2 regions of the Paenibacillus sp. FSL R7-0273 genome follow, and region 1 is predicted to be linked to the other one. Evidence: riboswitches for the same ligand, from Rfam matches in the RefSeq annotation. Region 1 holds a riboswitch; the other holds the start of a gene.
The links. A riboswitch is a leader RNA that binds a small molecule or an ion and turns the genes downstream of it on or off. The one in region 1 is predicted to bind glycine.
Positions count from the first base shown of each region.

Region 2: linked by a shared signal. The riboswitch ahead of R70723_RS30985 (amino acid permease) and the one ahead of gcvT (glycine cleavage system aminomethyltransferase GcvT) in region 1 are both predicted to bind glycine.

Region 1 covers NZ_CP009283.1:6,702,385-6,710,513, forward strand. The annotation lists gene R70723_RS28850 (flagellar motor protein) at 1-476, shown strand, start outside; gene R70723_RS28855 (OmpA/MotB family protein) at 473-1,348, shown strand; gene gcvH (glycine cleavage system protein GcvH) at 1,473-1,865, opposite strand; glycine riboswitch at 2,096-2,191, shown strand; gene gcvT (glycine cleavage system aminomethyltransferase GcvT) at 2,440-3,564, shown strand; gene gcvPA (aminomethyl-transferring glycine dehydrogenase subunit GcvPA) at 3,561-4,913, shown strand; gene gcvPB (aminomethyl-transferring glycine dehydrogenase subunit GcvPB) at 4,910-6,370, shown strand; gene R70723_RS28880 (GyrI-like domain-containing protein) at 6,746-7,222, shown strand; gene R70723_RS28885 (hypothetical protein) at 7,260-7,478, shown strand; gene R70723_RS28890 (hypothetical protein) at 7,505-7,723, shown strand; gene R70723_RS28895 (hypothetical protein) at 7,811-8,129, shown strand, end outside.
Region 2 covers NZ_CP009283.1:7,206,345-7,214,473, reverse strand. The annotation lists gene R70723_RS31005 (xylulokinase) at 1-1,594, shown strand, start outside; gene R70723_RS31000 (L-ribulose-5-phosphate 4-epimerase) at 1,596-2,291, shown strand; gene araA (L-arabinose isomerase) at 2,346-3,770, shown strand; gene R70723_RS30990 (MFS transporter) at 4,155-5,375, shown strand; glycine riboswitch at 5,525-5,604, shown strand; gene R70723_RS30985 (amino acid permease) at 5,744-7,135, shown strand; gene R70723_RS30980 (ABC transporter ATP-binding protein) at 7,198-8,013, opposite strand; gene R70723_RS30975 (FecCD family ABC transporter permease) at 8,013-8,129, opposite strand, start outside.

The DNA of each region.
Region 1 (8,129 bases):
AGCATCCTGACCCGTTCACGCGTGAAGGGCTGCTGCTCATCGTCGACGGTACTGATCCGGACCAGGTCCGCCAGATACTTGAGCTGGATATGGATGCCAAAGAGCTGAAGTATGAAGGCTATGCCAAAATTTTTGAAGCTGCCGGGGGATACGCCCCGACCATGGGAATTATCGGTACTGTCATGGGACTTATTCATGTCCTCAGCAATCTTTCTGACCCGTCGGGTCTCGGTTCCTCCATTGCCGTCGCCTTTACAGCGACATTATATGGTGTAGCCAGCGCCAATCTAATCTTTTTACCCATCGCCTCCAAAATCAAATCCCGTGCCCAGGCAGAGCTAAGCAGCATGGAGATGCTGCTGGTCGGCATACTGTCCCTGCAGAACGGGGATCCCCCGCATCTGGTCCGCAAGAAGCTGGGCTCCTTTATCGCCGATTCATCGGATATTGAGAGATCCTTCAGAGGCCTGTCATGAAGCAGAGGAACCGGCGCAGCCGCAAGGCGGACGGGCAGCACGAGCCCCGGGACCGCTGGATGATTACCTATGCGGATCTGATTACGCTGCTGCTGATTTTTTTCGTCGTCATGTATGCGATGAGCAGTCTGGATAGCGAGAAGTACAGGATTGTAACAGGCTCCCTGTCAGAAACATTCCGGAGCGGCAACCCTGTTCTTGAAGGCGGAAGCGGTGTGCTGGATGGGGATGACGGGATTCAGGACCCGCCTGCTGCCGGAGGAAGCAACACAGACGGAACCGGTAATTCAGGGAACGGCGGGACAGAAAATTCAGGCAGCGGCTCCGGAAATACACCGGCCTCAGAAGAACAGGACGAAAGTGAGCCGCCGTCTGCGCGCGAGCTCGCTTTCCGCGAACAGGAAGCCAAGCTTAACGCCCTGATGGACGTCATAACAACGTATGTTGAGGACAATAATCTCGGCGACCAGATCTTTGTGGCGGACAAGCCGCAGGGTATTGCCATTACGCTCAGCGACCGCTTTTTGTTCGATGTCGGCCGGGCTGAGCTGAAGCCGCCCGCCTTTCCGGCACTCCGCCAGCTCTCAGGGTTATTCAGCGGCATAGGCGCATCGGTCAGCATCGAAGGCCATACAGATAACACCCCTGTATCTGCCGGCTCACAGTACAATGATAACTGGGATCTGTCAGGGGCACGCGCGCTCTCGGTTCTGCGCTTCTTTCTGGACAGCGAGGGGCTAGATCCCGGCACCTTTCAGTATGCGGGATATGCCGACACCCGGCCCGCCTACGATAATGCTACTGCCGAGGGACGCCAGAGGAACCGCCGGGTGGAGCTGATTGTGCTCCGGCAGCTGCAGGAAGAGGAATAACAGCACAAAAAGACAGACCCCGCACATTAGTATCGACCATGTGTGAAGACTGCCCTTTATACGGCGGCTGCCCGGCATCCTTAAGAAAAGGTGCCGGCAGCCGCTTTTATGTGAATATATTATATTATTCCCCGACCAGTTCGCGGTAGGCAGCCGCATCCAGCAGTCCTGCTACAGCTTCGCTATATTCAGCGTCAAGCTCAAGCTCAAAAATCCAGCCGCCGCTGTATGGCTCGTCGTTAAGCAGCTCCGGGCTGGCCTCCAGTGCATCATTGATCCGGGTCACCTTTCCCGAGACGGGTGAATATAATTCGGAAACTGTCTTTACCGACTCGATGCTGCCCACGCTGTCGCCGGCGGAAATAGCAGCTCCCACTTCAGGAAACTCCACAAATACGATATCTCCGAGCAGATGCTGGGCATGATCCGTAATTCCGACCCGTACTACGCGTCCTTCACCCTGCTGAGCCCATTCGTGCTCTTCACTGTACCGCAGGTTGTCTAACACTTCACTCATTTCAAGCCGCCTCATTTCCGAATTTGGTGTTGTAAATGTAGTTATAGACTAAAATACCAGCTTACGCAATGTCAATATAACTGACAGGAAAATTAATTTTGTCATCTTTTTGACGTTTTTTATGTTGACGGACGGCTGAATACCCGGTTTAATGGAGACAGCAGATTTCATGGCGCTGATAAGCGCCGCTCAGATCATGTTTGTTCAGGACAATCACATATGCTTTGCGAATGATGGCATAGGGAGAGACTGCCTCCCGAAGACAGCGCCGAAGGAGTAAGCCCCGGGCGGGTGAATCTCTCAGGCAAAAGGACCTTTGCCGGACGCATCTCTGGAGAGCATCAGTACCTGCTGCTACAGCACACTGATCACCAACGGGGAAACCTGCCGGATGGGTCCGTGCGGGGTAACTCTCAGGTACAAAGGACAGAGCGGAACGCTTTTTATGCACGTTAAGTGTGTATTTTAGCGACCGTTCTGTCCTTTTTTTGTTGTCTATCACGGGCAGACACCGCCCGGAGAGGCACGGAACAGCCGCCTTAGGCTTGTGTAATCAGATCAGGGGAGTGAGCACATGGAAGCTTTGAAGAGAACGCCTTTTTACAGCCTTTATTCCGCTTATGCGGAGGCCAGATGCATTGATTTCGGCGGCTGGGAGCTGCCGGTTCAGTTTACAGGAATCGTCAAGGAGCATGAAGCGGTCCGCCATCAGGCCGGGCTATTCGATGTCTCGCATATGGGGGAATTCATGGTCAGCGGAAGCGGCTCGGAAGCTTTTCTGCAAAAAATGACCACCAACGATGTCAGCCGGCTGGCTGACGGTGCCGCACAATACACCCTGATGCTGTATCCGGACGGCGGAGTGGTGGATGACCTGCTCGTCTACCGCCTCGGTGAAGAACGTTATATGCTTGTTGTCAATGCCTCCAACATCGATAAGGACTTCCAGTGGCTGCAGGAGCATCTCACTGCCGAATTCTGCGGAGTCAGTCTGGTAAATGTCTCGGATAATACCCTGCTCCTGGCGCTGCAGGGTCCGCTGGCGGAAACCATTCTCCGCAAAGTTACCTCCACTCCTGTCGCCGAGCTGAAGCCCTTCCACTTCATCGAACGTGCCGAGGTCTGCGGCGCAGAGGTGCTGCTCTCCCGCACCGGCTACACCGGCGAAGACGGCTTCGAGCTCTATGCTCCGGCGGACACAGCCGCCGCCTTATGGAACGGCCTGCTTGCGGCCGGTGCTCCTCACGGTCTGACGCCGGCCGGTCTTGGCGCACGCGATACGCTCCGCTTCGAGGCCAAGCTACCGCTGTACGGCCAGGAGCTGTCGGCAGATATCACTCCTCTGGAAGCCGGCGTGCAATTCTTCGTCAAGCTGGATAAGGCAGACTTCATCGGCAAGGATGCGCTGGTGAAGCAGAAGGAAGCCGGGCTGCCCCGCCGTCTGGTCGGGCTTGAGATGATTGACCGCGGCATTCCGCGTTCCCATTACCCCGTCTACGCAGACGGCGTCAAAATCGGCGAGGTAACAACCGGAACCCAGTCCCCGACGCTGAAGCGCAATCTGGGGCTTGCGCTGATCGATGCAGCCTACAGTGAAATCGGCACAGAGATTTATGTGGAGATCCGCGGCAAGCAGCTTAAGGCCGCTGTGGTCAAAGCACCGTTTTATAAAAAGAGCCAAGGAGTGAAGCCGCAATGAAGCACCGCTATCTGCCTATGACTGAGCAGGACCGCCAGGAGATGATGGAGACTGTCGGGATTCAGTCCATGGAGGAGCTGTTTATCGATATTCCGCAGTCTGTACGCTATCAGGGCACCATGCCGATGTCAGAGGCTTTGGATGAATATGCTTTGCTCCGCCATATGAAGGAACTGGCCGACCGGAATGCCAATTTTGATACTCACGCCAGCTTCCTCGGCGCCGGGATCTATGATCATCATATCCCGGTAGTCATCAACCATGTGATCTCCCGTTCAGAGTTCTATACAGCTTACACCCCGTATCAGCCGGAGATCAGCCAGGGCGAGCTGCAGGCGATTTTTGAATTTCAATCCTATATCTGCGAGCTTACCGGGATGAAGGTGGCTAATGCCAGCATGTACGACGGCGCTACTGCCTTCGCAGAAGCGGCTGTTCTGGCAGCAGGCGCAACCAAACGCAAAAAGCTGATTGTTTCCCGTACCGTCCATCCCGAAGCCCGCCAAGTACTGGCTACATCGGCCGGAGCCTGGGGACTGGAGGTTGTGGAAATTGATTATAAAGACGGCGTAACCGATCAAGCCAAGCTGGCTAAAGCAATTGACGCGGATACTGCAGCTGTACTGGTTCAGTCACCGAACTTCTTCGGAGCGATCGAGGATCTCGGGGCAATCGAACCGCTGATCCATGCGGTCAAAGGATTGCTTGTAGTCAGCGCCAACCCGCTGGCACTGGGCGTTCTGGAAACGCCCGGCAAGCTCGGAGCCGACATTGTAGTTGGTGACGCACAGCCGCTGGGCATTCCGGCTTCGCTTGGTGGTCCTACCTGCGGATTCTTCGCTGTAGCCGAGCCGCTGATGCGCCGTATGCCGGGCCGTATTGTCGGCCAGACCGTTGACCGTAACGGCAAACGCGGATTCGTGCTCACACTGCAGGCCCGCGAGCAGCATATCCGCCGTGAAAAAGCGACCTCCAACATCTGCTCCAATCAGGCGCTGCTGGCGCTGTGCGCTTCTGTCTATCTGTCCGTTATGGGTAAAGAGGGCATGCGCGAGGTCGGCGAGCTGAATATCCGCAAGAGCCATTATGCTGCAGGCAAGCTCGGAGAGCTTACAGGCGCAGCTCCTGCATTTACCGCACCGTTCTTTAATGAGTTCGTGCTGAAGCTCCCGGAGGGAAGCAGCGTCAGTGAAATTAATTCCAGGCTAGTCAAGGAAGGCTTCCTTGGCGGCTACGATCTAGGCCGTGATTATCCGGAGCTGGCCGGACATATGCTGGTTGCCGTTACGGAGAAAAGAAGCAAGTCGGAAATCGACCAATTCGCCAAGCTATTGGAGGGCTGTTTATGAAACCGGAACAAAGTCTGATTTTTGAGCTTAGCCGTCCCGGCCGCTCAGCCTATTCCCTGCCGGTGTGCGATGTTCCTGAGGAGGAGGCCATCGATTCGCTGATTCCGGCCGGACTGCTGCGCAGTGAGCCTGTGCTTTTGCCGGAAGTGTCTGAAGTGGATGTGATCCGCCACTATACTGCCCTTTCCCGCCGTAACTTCGGTGTCGATAACGGCTTCTACCCGCTCGGCTCCTGTACGATGAAATACAATCCAAAGATTAATGAGGATGTTGCCCGCTTCCCGGGTCTGGCCAAGATTCACCCGTACCAGCCGGAGGAGAGCATTCAGGGCGCGCTTGAATTAATGCATACTCTGCAAAAAGATCTCGCCGCCCTGACCGGCATGGATGCCGTCTCCCTTCAGCCTGCCGCCGGCGCCCACGGGGAATGGACCGGCCTGATGATGATCCGCGCCTACCACGAGAGCCGCGGTGAGAAGCGTACGAAGGTCATCGTGCCGGACTCCTCGCACGGCACTAACCCGGCCAGCGCCGCAGCTGCGGGCCTTGATACCGTAACGATCCCGTCCAACGCCAAAGGCATGGTCGATCTTGAAGCACTGAGAGCAGCAGTCGGCAGCGATACCGCTGCGCTGATGCTGACCAATCCGAGCACACTCGGCCTGTTCGAGACGCAGATTGTCGAGATTGCTGAAATCGTTCATGAAGCCGGCGGCCTGCTCTATTACGACGGAGCGAATTCCAATGCCATCATGGGCATTACCCGTCCGGGCGACATGGGCTTCGACGTGGTACACTTAAATCTGCACAAAACCATGAGCACCCCGCACGGCGGCGGCGGCCCGGGGGCCGGACCTGTCGGCGTGAAGTCGATCCTGATTCCTTTCCTGCCGCAGCCTTCCGTGGTACAGAATGAAGACAGCAGCTACTCGCTGAACTATGGCGGACCGGAATCCATCGGCCGGGTCAAGGCCTTTTACGGCAACTTCGGCATTCTTGTCCGTGCCTATGCCTACATCCGCACCTATGGGCCGGACGGCCTGCGCGAGGTGTCCGAAAATGCCGTGCTGAACGCCAACTATATGATGCACCGGCTGGCGCCGCATTTCGAAATTCCGTACCCGGGCGTCTGTAAGCATGAATTCGTAATGTCCGGCCGTAATCTCAAGCAATACGGGGTGCGTACGCTCGACGTAGCCAAGCGGCTGCTTGACTTCGGCTACCACCCGCCAACTGTCTACTTCCCGCTAACCGTCGAGGAGTGCATGATGATTGAGCCGACCGAGACCGAAAGCAAGGAAACGCTCGACGGCTTCATTGATACAATGATCCAGATTGTCAAGGAAGCCCAGGAGACGCCGGAGATTGTCATCAACGCTCCGCACACGACCGAAATCAGCCGTCTGGATGAAACCCAGGCTGCGCGCAAGCCGGTCCTGAACTGCTCTTGCGGTTAATTTATAAACAATGATTCACTAATAAAGGCGGCTAATCCCAAAGAACCTATGTCTTTGGCGGTTAGCCGCTTTTTCTTATATGTCTCCTTCTCGCACAAGTCAAAATAAAGGAAGATGGAACCGAAGTTATACAGCCCGATAAATCTGTATCAATTTGTTCGTGCAAATTGGCGTTTATTCAGAAACTCGTTTGAGTCAACGATCGTTCCATTAAAAAAACAAACATATAATATATCATATTTGGGATTTTTATCAAATATCTAGAATGGGATATTTGTATATAATTATTGCACTGTTATGCTTACCAAGTCGGGTTAGATAAATATTAATTATATAAATATCTGATACCGCAACAGAACCTGAAAGGAGAATCCAATGGTAAAAATAGCAGTTGGCCAAGAATTGAAGCTGGATAACGTACTTTCATTGAGAGCAAAAATCAAACAGGAAGATATACAACTGACATTAAAACAGATTGGACAATATCTAGAGAGAGTCAATATTCAAAAACAAGGTCCAATTGTTACAGCAACTTTTGGAGTAGAGCAAATATCTACGGGAAATATAGTTGATATAGAGATCTTGATTCCTACAGACAAACGTTTCCAACCTGAAGGGCCGTATACCTTCAAAGAAAAATTCCATCTTGTAAATGCTGTCTATGCAAGACATACAGGTAACCCCGCATCATTAGAAAATACATATCGGGATGCAATGTCTTTTATAACTTCCAATGACTTACAACCCATCACTGCAGGCTATAGTGTGAATGTAAATGAACTGAGTCCTTCTCAATCCCCGGAAGATTTAATTATAGATATATTTATAGGAATTAACCCTTCAATTCTCTAGTCAGGGTTAACATTTCATCATGAAGGGAGGTGAAGAAATGGAACTCGGAATGAACAGATTTGAACTTTTATCTTATGATGAGATGCTTGATGTTGTAGGAGGGAAAAATTGGAATGATGTTTGTTATGGAATTCTAGGTATGGTAACTGTTGTGGCGGCAGTAACTACGGCCCCCGTAACACTGCCTTTAGCAGCAATGGCAGTAGGTGGATCGATAGTATCAGGATACTTAGTAGGTACAGGATTACGGCCATAATTACAACTTAAAGGAGAGAATTATTAATGCTTGTATATTCTGCTGGCTTTACTGAACTGACTCATGAAAACAGTCTGGACATTAATGGCGGATCCAAAGTCAATTGGGGTAACATTGGTGCTGGAATCTTCGGGATGGTTACTATTATGTCTGCAGTAGCTGCCGCACCTGTTGCTGTGCCGGCTGCAATTGTTTATATTGCTGGTACTGTAGCTTCCGGATATCTTGTAGGCTCCTCATTCTAAACCGTAAGAGACATTCTTCCATTATGTACGCTGAAGAATGTCTCTTATATTCATATTTCATATAAAGAAAGGCGGCAGAGAATTACGTTGAAGCAAAAATTCGAGAGACTAATTCCTTTCATAATTAAAACGGATATTTTTTTAGGCATCCTCATTTTGATTCTCACCTTTATGGGGAAGTCCGAAATTCTAAATCCTCAATGGTTTGCAGTTAATTTTTTCATTTTTATAGGCGGTCTTTATATTTATTCAAAGACCAAAAACAAAATTTTCTATTGTGTATTTATTTACGCTCTAATTTTTTCTTTAACAATTTTAATTGATATGATTTTCCCTGGAGGGATTATCTCTGATAACAATACTGCAGGAGATCATACCATGAGTGTTGTGTTTATTGTACTTGGGA
Region 2 (8,129 bases), 500 kb from region 1:
AGCGATACTTGAGGGAGGAACCTCACTGGGTATCGAATTTGGGTCCACACGTATCAAGGCGGTACTGATTGACCGGAAGTTTGAGACGGTTGCCTCCGGCAGCTATGAGTGGGAGAACCAGCTGGTTGACGGATACTGGACGTATGATTTGAATGATATCATCAAGGGCCTGCAGACTGCCTACAGTGAATTGAAGCAGGAAGTACAGCAGAAATACGAAGTCACCCTGAGCAAGGTGGGGTCGATCGGATTCTCGGCCATGATGCACGGATATATGGCTTTTGACAGCAAGGGAGAGCTGCTGGTTCCGTTCCGGACCTGGCGTAATGCGACAACCGGAGCTGCGGCCAAGGAGCTTACTGAGGCATTCCAGTTCAATATTCCTGAGCGGTGGAGCATTGCCCATCTGTATCAGGCGATTCTTAACAAGGAAGAGCATGTGCCGGACGTTGATTTTGTAACCACACTGGCCGGGTACATCCACTGGCTGCTGACCGGAACGAAGGCAATCGGCATCGGCGATGCTTCGGGGATTTTCCCGATTGATGAAGCGGCGCAGGATTATAATCCGGCAATGGTCAAGCAGTTCGATGAGCTGATTGCAGCTAAGGGCTATTCTTTGAAGCTTGGAGAGCTTTTGCCAAAGGTGTATCATGCAGGCGAGCAGGCAGGCGTACTCACTGAAGCGGGTGCTGCGATTCTGGACGTGTCCGGGGACTTGCAGGCAGGTATTCCACTGTGCCCTCCTGAGGGTGATGCCGGAACAGGCATGGTTGCTACCAATAGTGTAAGAAAACGCACCGGTAACATCTCTGTAGGTACCTCTGTGTTCGCGATGATCGTGCTAGAGAACGATCTGTCCGCTGTGTATCCGGAGATTGATATGGTTACTACGCCGGACGGCAGTCCGGTAGGGATGGTGCATGCGAATAACTGCTCCAGTGACATCAACGCATGGGTTGGCCTGTTCCGTGAGTTTGCGGAGGCTATGGGCTTCCAGGCGGATTCCGGCAAGCTGTTCAGCGTGCTGTTTGGCAAGGCGCTTGAGGCGGATGCCGACGGCGGCGGTCTGCTGAGCTACGGTTATTTTTCCGGGGAAAATATTACAGGCATCGAGAAGGGACGCCCTCTCTTCGTACGCTCGCCTGAGAGCCGCTTCAATCTGGCTAACTTTATGCGTACGCACCTGTTTACCGCTTTTGCCGCGCTGAAGATCGGGATGGACATCCTCACGAAGAAGGAGAATGTCGCAATCGACAGCATTCTGGCGCACGGCGGCTTATTCAAAACACCTGTGGTCGGACAAAAGATCGTGGCTGCCTCGATGAACGTACCTGTCTCCGTAATGGCAACAGCCAGCGAGGGAGGTGCCTGGGGGATGGCGATTCTGGCCGCGTTCATGCAGAACAGGGAGCAGCAGGAGCGTCTGGACGATTTTCTCGATAACAAGGTATTTAAGGATACGGAAGGACAGGTCATTCATCCGGATGCAGCTGACGTTAAGGGCTTTGAGCTCTTTATGGAGCGGTATGTGGAAGGACTGGCGATTGAGCAGGCTGCTGTAGATCATCTGATAGAGAACGGGAGGGGTTAATGTGTTAGAGCAATTGAAGGAAGAGGTATTCCAGGCCAATCTGGATCTGCCTAAGCAAGGACTTATCAAGTACACCTGGGGTAATGTCAGCGCGGTTGACCGTGAGCGTAACCTGTTCGTCATTAAACCAAGCGGAGTCAGCTATGAGAAAATGAAAGCCAGCGATATGGTCGTTGTCGATTTTGACGGTAACGTTGTTGAGGGCGATCTTAGACCTTCCTCAGATACACCGACCCATGCTGTGCTGTATAAGCATTACAAGGAAATCGGCGGCATTGTGCATACGCACTCCATGTGGGCAACCGTCTGGGCGCAGGCGGGCCTTGATGTTCCGGTTATGGGAACTACACATGCTGACACCTTCTACGGCGCTGTACCTTGTACCCGGTTCCTCACACAAGAGGAGATTGACCGCGGGTATGAAGCAGAGACAGGGCATGTAATCATCGAGACGTTTGAGCAGCGGGGCATTGATATTATGGCGGTTCCCGGCGTACTGCTGAAGGGTCATGGACCATTCACCTGGGGCAAGGATGCCCATTCCGCTGTTATGAACAGTGTGGTGCTGGAGGAAGTGGCTAAGATGAACCATTTTGCCCGTGAGCTGAATCATTTCGCCGAGGAGCTGCCGCAGCGGATTCTGGATAAGCACTATTTGCGCAAGCACGGCAAGGATGCCTACTACGGCCAGAAGTAATATTGGGTACGGATTACCCTACTATCACAATTTAAGAGAAGAGGATGAATATAAATGACAACAGTTAGTGACAAGCAGTTCTGGTTCGTTGTTGGATCGCAGCATCTGTACGGAGAAGAAGCACTCGGAGAAGTTAAGGCCCACGCCCAGGAAATGGTCGATGCACTGAATAACAGCGGCGTTCTGCCTTACCCGCTTGTATTGCAGGATCTGGCAGTCAGCGCGGACAAAATCACCACCATCATGAAGGAAGTTAACTACCGTGATGAGGTTGCGGGTGTAATCACCTGGATGCACACTTTCTCCCCGGCCAAAATGTGGATCCGCGGCACCAAGCTGCTGCAGAAGCCTCTTCTTCACCTGGCTACCCAGTACAATGAGAGCATTCCTTGGGCAACGATCGACATGGATTTCATGAACCTTAACCAGGCTGCCCATGGTGACCGTGAGTACGGCTTCATCAATGCCCGCCTGAACAAACAGAATAAAGTGGTTGTAGGCTACTGGCAGCGCCCTAATGTACAGAAGCAAATTGCCGAGTGGATGGACGTAGCGGTTGCTTACAACGAGAGCTTCAACATCAAGGTTGCCCGCTTCGGCGACAACATGCGCAATGTAGGGGTTACTGAAGGCGATAAAGTAGAAGCTCAGATCCAGTTCGGCTGGACCGTTGACTACTTCGGTATCGGCGACCTTGTTGCTTATGTAAACGAAGTAACGGAAGAAGAGATCAATGCCTTGTTCGCTGAATATGCAGAGCAGTACGATTTCGATTACGGCAGCTACAGCAAGGAAGCATGGGAAGCGAGCGTTAAGGTTCAGGCCAGCTACGAAATCGCCCTGAAGCGTTTCCTGGATAACGGCGGCTACAATGCCTTCACATCGAACTTTGAAGACCTGCACGGCATGAAGCAGCTTCCGGGTCTGGCTGTACAACGCCTGATGGCACAAGGCTACGGCTTCGCCGGCGAAGGCGACTGGAAGACGGCTGCCCTTGACCGCCTGCTGAAGGTAATGGCCCACAACGTGAACACCGGCTTCATGGAAGATTACACGTATGAAATGGCAGAAGGCAAGGAAGCGATTCTGCAGTCCCACATGCTTGAGGTTGATCCAAGCCTGGCAAGCAGCAAGCCTAAGGTGCTGGTATCACCGCTGGGTATCGGCGACCGTGAAGATCCGGCCCGCCTCGTATTTGACGGCAAAGCAGGCGAAGGCGTTGTTGTATCGATGGCAGACTTCGGCACACACTACAAGCTGCTGATCAATGAAGTGGAAGCATTTGAGCCAGAGGTTGCAGCTCCTAACCTTCCGGTAGCGCGTGTTCTGTGGAAAGTTAAGCCTAACTTCCAGGACGGAGTGAAGGCCTGGATCGAGAACGGCGGCGGTCACCACACCGTGGTTTCCCTGAACCTGACTACCGACCAGATCGTCAGCTACGCTAAGCTCGTAGGCTTGGAATATGTAATCATTAAATAATCTAATTATTCAGAGGAGCGGGTAAGCGTTGGCTTGCCTGCTTTTTTTGTCGCTTTTTTAGGTTTGACAGCTTCTGTTCCCGATGATAAGATACGGCTAACTATGAAAAGGAGGACTGCGGCTATGACCCCATCCATGCGCTTGAGATGAGTACCCGAAAGAGCAATTTTCACCATTAAGGTGGGCTTTTTTGGGTTGCTTATCTGTACGTATGGACATAGGCCGTAATCCTGACGGTTTATATGCAGAGCCTTATTTGGCTATGCCCTGTTCCGACGCGTAAAGCAAGCAGACTCAAGCCCACTGGACTTGAGTCTGTTTTTTTTGACTAACGGCTTGGCTGCTTCAGAAACGAAATCCATTTACTTTTGGGAGGTACAATTTATGAATCATATGCACTGGAAGAGGACATTCGCTTTTATCTTTAGCGGTCAGATTTTCTCGATTCTGACTTCATCGATGGTGCAGTTCTCGATTATCTGGCATCTGACAGAAACGACAGGGTCAGCCTCTGTGCTGATGATCGCCGGGCTGGTCGGCTTCCTGCCGCAGGCCATCCTGGGGCCGTTCATCGGCGTCTGGCTGGACCGCTGGAACCGCAAGCGGACCATGATCATCTCCGACAGCATGATTGCTGTCACCAGCCTGATCCTGGGCGCTTACTATTTATGGGGCGACCCGAGCCTGTGGGTTGTGTATGTCGTACTGTTCATCCGCTCCGTGGCCTCTTCGTTCCACGCGCCGTCTTTCCAGGCGGCCGTCCCGCTGATTGCCCCGGAGGACCAGTTAACCCGGGTAGCGGGCTGGCAGCAGATGGTCTTCTCCGCTTCCAGCATCCTGGGACCGGCGCTTGGGATCGCCGTATACTCGGCTACATCGCTGGGAACCGTGCTGCTGCTTGATGTGGCGGGCGCACTGATCGCTAACGTCATGCTGCTGATGGTGAAGATTCATCAGCCGAAGCCGGAAGTGGTGCAGGCACCGTCCTTCCGGCAGGAGTTCATTCTCGGCTGGCGGACCTTTGTTTCCTCTAAGCAGATTGTCTTTATTACGATTGCCATGGCAGGCTTTAGTGTTGTCTTCATGCCGCTGGCCATGCTGTTCCCGCTGATGACGCTGGAGCACTTTGGCCGGGGCGGATACAGCGCGAGTGTTATAGAGGCGGTATTCGGCATCGGCATGATCATCGGGGGCGTGCTGCTGTCGGTATTGTCCTCCAAGTGGCGTGACTCCACCTATATGAGCGTAAGCCTTGTTATTATCGGCCTGACCTGTCTGCTGAGCGGAGTTGTCGGCAGCGGAGCCTTCGTGGCCTTTGCTGTGCTTTCCTTCTTCATGGGCGCTGCTGCGCCGCTGTTCAACGGCCCTTATATGGCTATGATCCAGAAGGCTTACGAGCCGGAAACGTTAGGGCGCGTCATTTCGCTCGTTTCCAGCATCGGGATGCTGTCTTCTCCAATCGGGCTGGCCCTGGCCGGGCCGGTTGCAGACCGGTACGGGGTGCAGGTGTGGTTTTTCTGGTCGGGCATCGTTGTAGCGGTGATCGGTATCATTGTTTTTCTCAAGTTTTACGGAAAGGCTGAGGAGGAGCAGGTACAGGGTTAGGCGCACGTTAAGTATAAAATTGGCAATGAGACTTTTTTCACAGCTCTAATACTCACACCGCGAGTAATATGTTAGAATATCAGAATGCATTAACGCTTCACCAACTTAATACACTACAGGCTATGAATGCTATGGATCACACTATAGCAGGAGCAGCTTCTGGAGAGACTGCGGGCTACCGCAGCGCCGAAGGGTTCACAATCTCAGGCAAAAGGACAGAAGAGTACTGAATATTTATCTGCCTTGCGGGCTGCTGCCCGCAGGGCGGGTAGTGTTTGATATTCTTATGAGCCGGGAGATTGGATGATCGTATCCAGTCTCTTTTTTTATTGGCAGCAGCAGGCTGTAATCATAAGGGGGAAACAGGCATGGCAGAGTTAAAGAGAGAGCTGGCTAACCGGCACGTACAGTTAATCGCAATTGGAGGAACGATTGGAACAGGGTTATTCCTGGGATCAGGGCGGGCGATTGAAAAGGCGGGTCCGTCGATCATGTTCACTTATCTGATTGTGGGAATCGCTGTGTTTTTTGTAATGAGGGCACTGGGGGAACTGCTGCTGTCCAAGGCGGGGTACCAGTCCTTTACGGATATAGCTGAGGATTATTTAGGGCCTAAGGCCGCTTTTGTCACAGGCTGGACGTACTGGTTCTGCTGGATTATGACGGCGATGGCCGATGTCATTGCGGTAGGGGTCTATGTGCAATACTGGTTTGATATCCCGCAGTGGATACCTGCCGTCATCTGTCTGATTATTCTGCTGGGACTTAATCTGCTGACCGTCAAAAGCTTCGGCGAGCTGGAGTTCTGGTTCGCATTAATCAAGGTGGTTACGATTCTTGCCCTGATCGGGCTCGGGATTGTCCTGCTCGTCATGGGCTTCAAGACAGATGCAGGAGCGGTAACGGTCCGCAATCTGTGGCAGCATGGCGGAGTATTCCCTAACGGCATCACAGGCTTCCTGTTCTCCTTCCAGATGGTCGTGTTTGCTTATGTCGGTGTAGAGCTCGTAGGGGTGTCGGCGGCAGAAACGGCTGATCCTGAGAAAAATATCCCGTCAGCGATTAACAAAATCCCGCTGCGGATTCTGTTCTTCTACGTTGGCGCGCTGTTCGTTCTGCTGTGCGTTAACCCGTGGACCCAGCTCAGCCCGGCGGAGAGCCCGTTCGTAAGAACCTTTAGCCTCGTGGGTATTCCGGTTGCTGCCGGGATTATCAACTTCGTCGTCCTGACCTCAGCTGCGTCGGCCTGCAACAGCGGGATGTTCTCGACCAGCCGGATTCTCTACAATCTGAGCCGCAAGGATCAGGCTTCTGCCCGGTTCGGCAAGCTGAACAAAAATCATGTGCCGGCCAATTCGCTGTTCATTTCTACACTGGTTGTTTCAGCCGGTGCGCTGCTGAGCAAGCTGGTTCCGGAGCAGGCCTTCGGCATTGTGACTACGGTCAGCGCCATTTGCTTTATTTGGGTCTGGGGCGTAGTGCTGGTATGCCACATCAAATACAAGCGGAACCGTCCGGACCTGCAGGCTGCCTCCAAATTCAAGGCACCGTTCACTCCGGCAGTTAACTATATGGTTCTGGCGCTGTTCGCAGCAATCCTGATCATTATGCTGATTGCCGAGGAGACCCGTCCGGCGCTGCTGTTCACTCCGGTCTGGTTCATCCTGCTGTTCGTCCTGTATCTGGTGAGAAGCAGGAAGCAGAAGAGCCGCGGGGAGACCGGAATTAATACCGGTGCCGGGAACCATATCCAGCTGTAGACACAATAAAAACCACTCCGTTAACCGGGGTGGTTTTATTTATATCGGGCTATCTGTATCCGCTAAGGAACAGGCACATAATCGGCGTGATAGCGTCCCTTGGGCACGATCATCGGCGAGCCGGCAACCGGGTCCTTGATTACCGCGCAGTCCAGTCCGAAGATGTCTTTGACCAGGGTGCTCGTAATAACCTTATCCGGTGTGCCTTCAGCAACCAGCTTGCCTGAATGAAGGGCAAAGATATGGTCGGCATACCGGGCCGACAGGTTAATATCATGCAGCACCATGACGATGGTAGTGCCGTGCTTGCGGTTCAGATCGGTCAGCAGGTCCAGAATCTCTACCTGGTAGGTGATGTCGAGGAACGTTGTCGGTTCATCAAGGAACAGGATATCGGTCTGCTGCGCCAGTGCCATGGCGATCCAGACGCGCTGGCGCTGGCCGCCGGACAGCTCATCAATATGATGATTGGCGAATTCCGTAATCTTCATAATCTCCATCGCTTCGGCAACGGCCTCATAGTCCTTTTTGCTCCAGCTGCCGAAGAGCGACTGGTGCGGAAATCTGCCCCGGCCGACCAGATCAGCTACGGAAATTCCCTCCGGAACAATCGGCGACTGCGGCAGCATTCCGACCGTGCGGGCCAGGGGCTTAGAGGCGATTTTGGCAAGCGGCTTTCCGTCAATCGTAATGGTGCCGGAGGAGGGCTTGATCAGCCGGGCCATCGTCTTCAGGAGCGTGGACTTGCCGCAGCCGTTGGAGCCGATAATGACGCTGATTTTGCTGCTCGGCAGCACAAGGCTGACATCCTGGATGACCGTTTTATTCTCATAGCCTGCTACGAGGCGTTCGACTTTAAAAGTATGCGCCTGATTCATTATAATTCTCCCTTCCGGTTCATCTGGATCAGCAGGTATATCAGATACGGCGCTCCGAGCAGCCCGGTGATTACACCTACCGGGAAGCGGGTCACGAAGGCGAACTGGCCGATCAG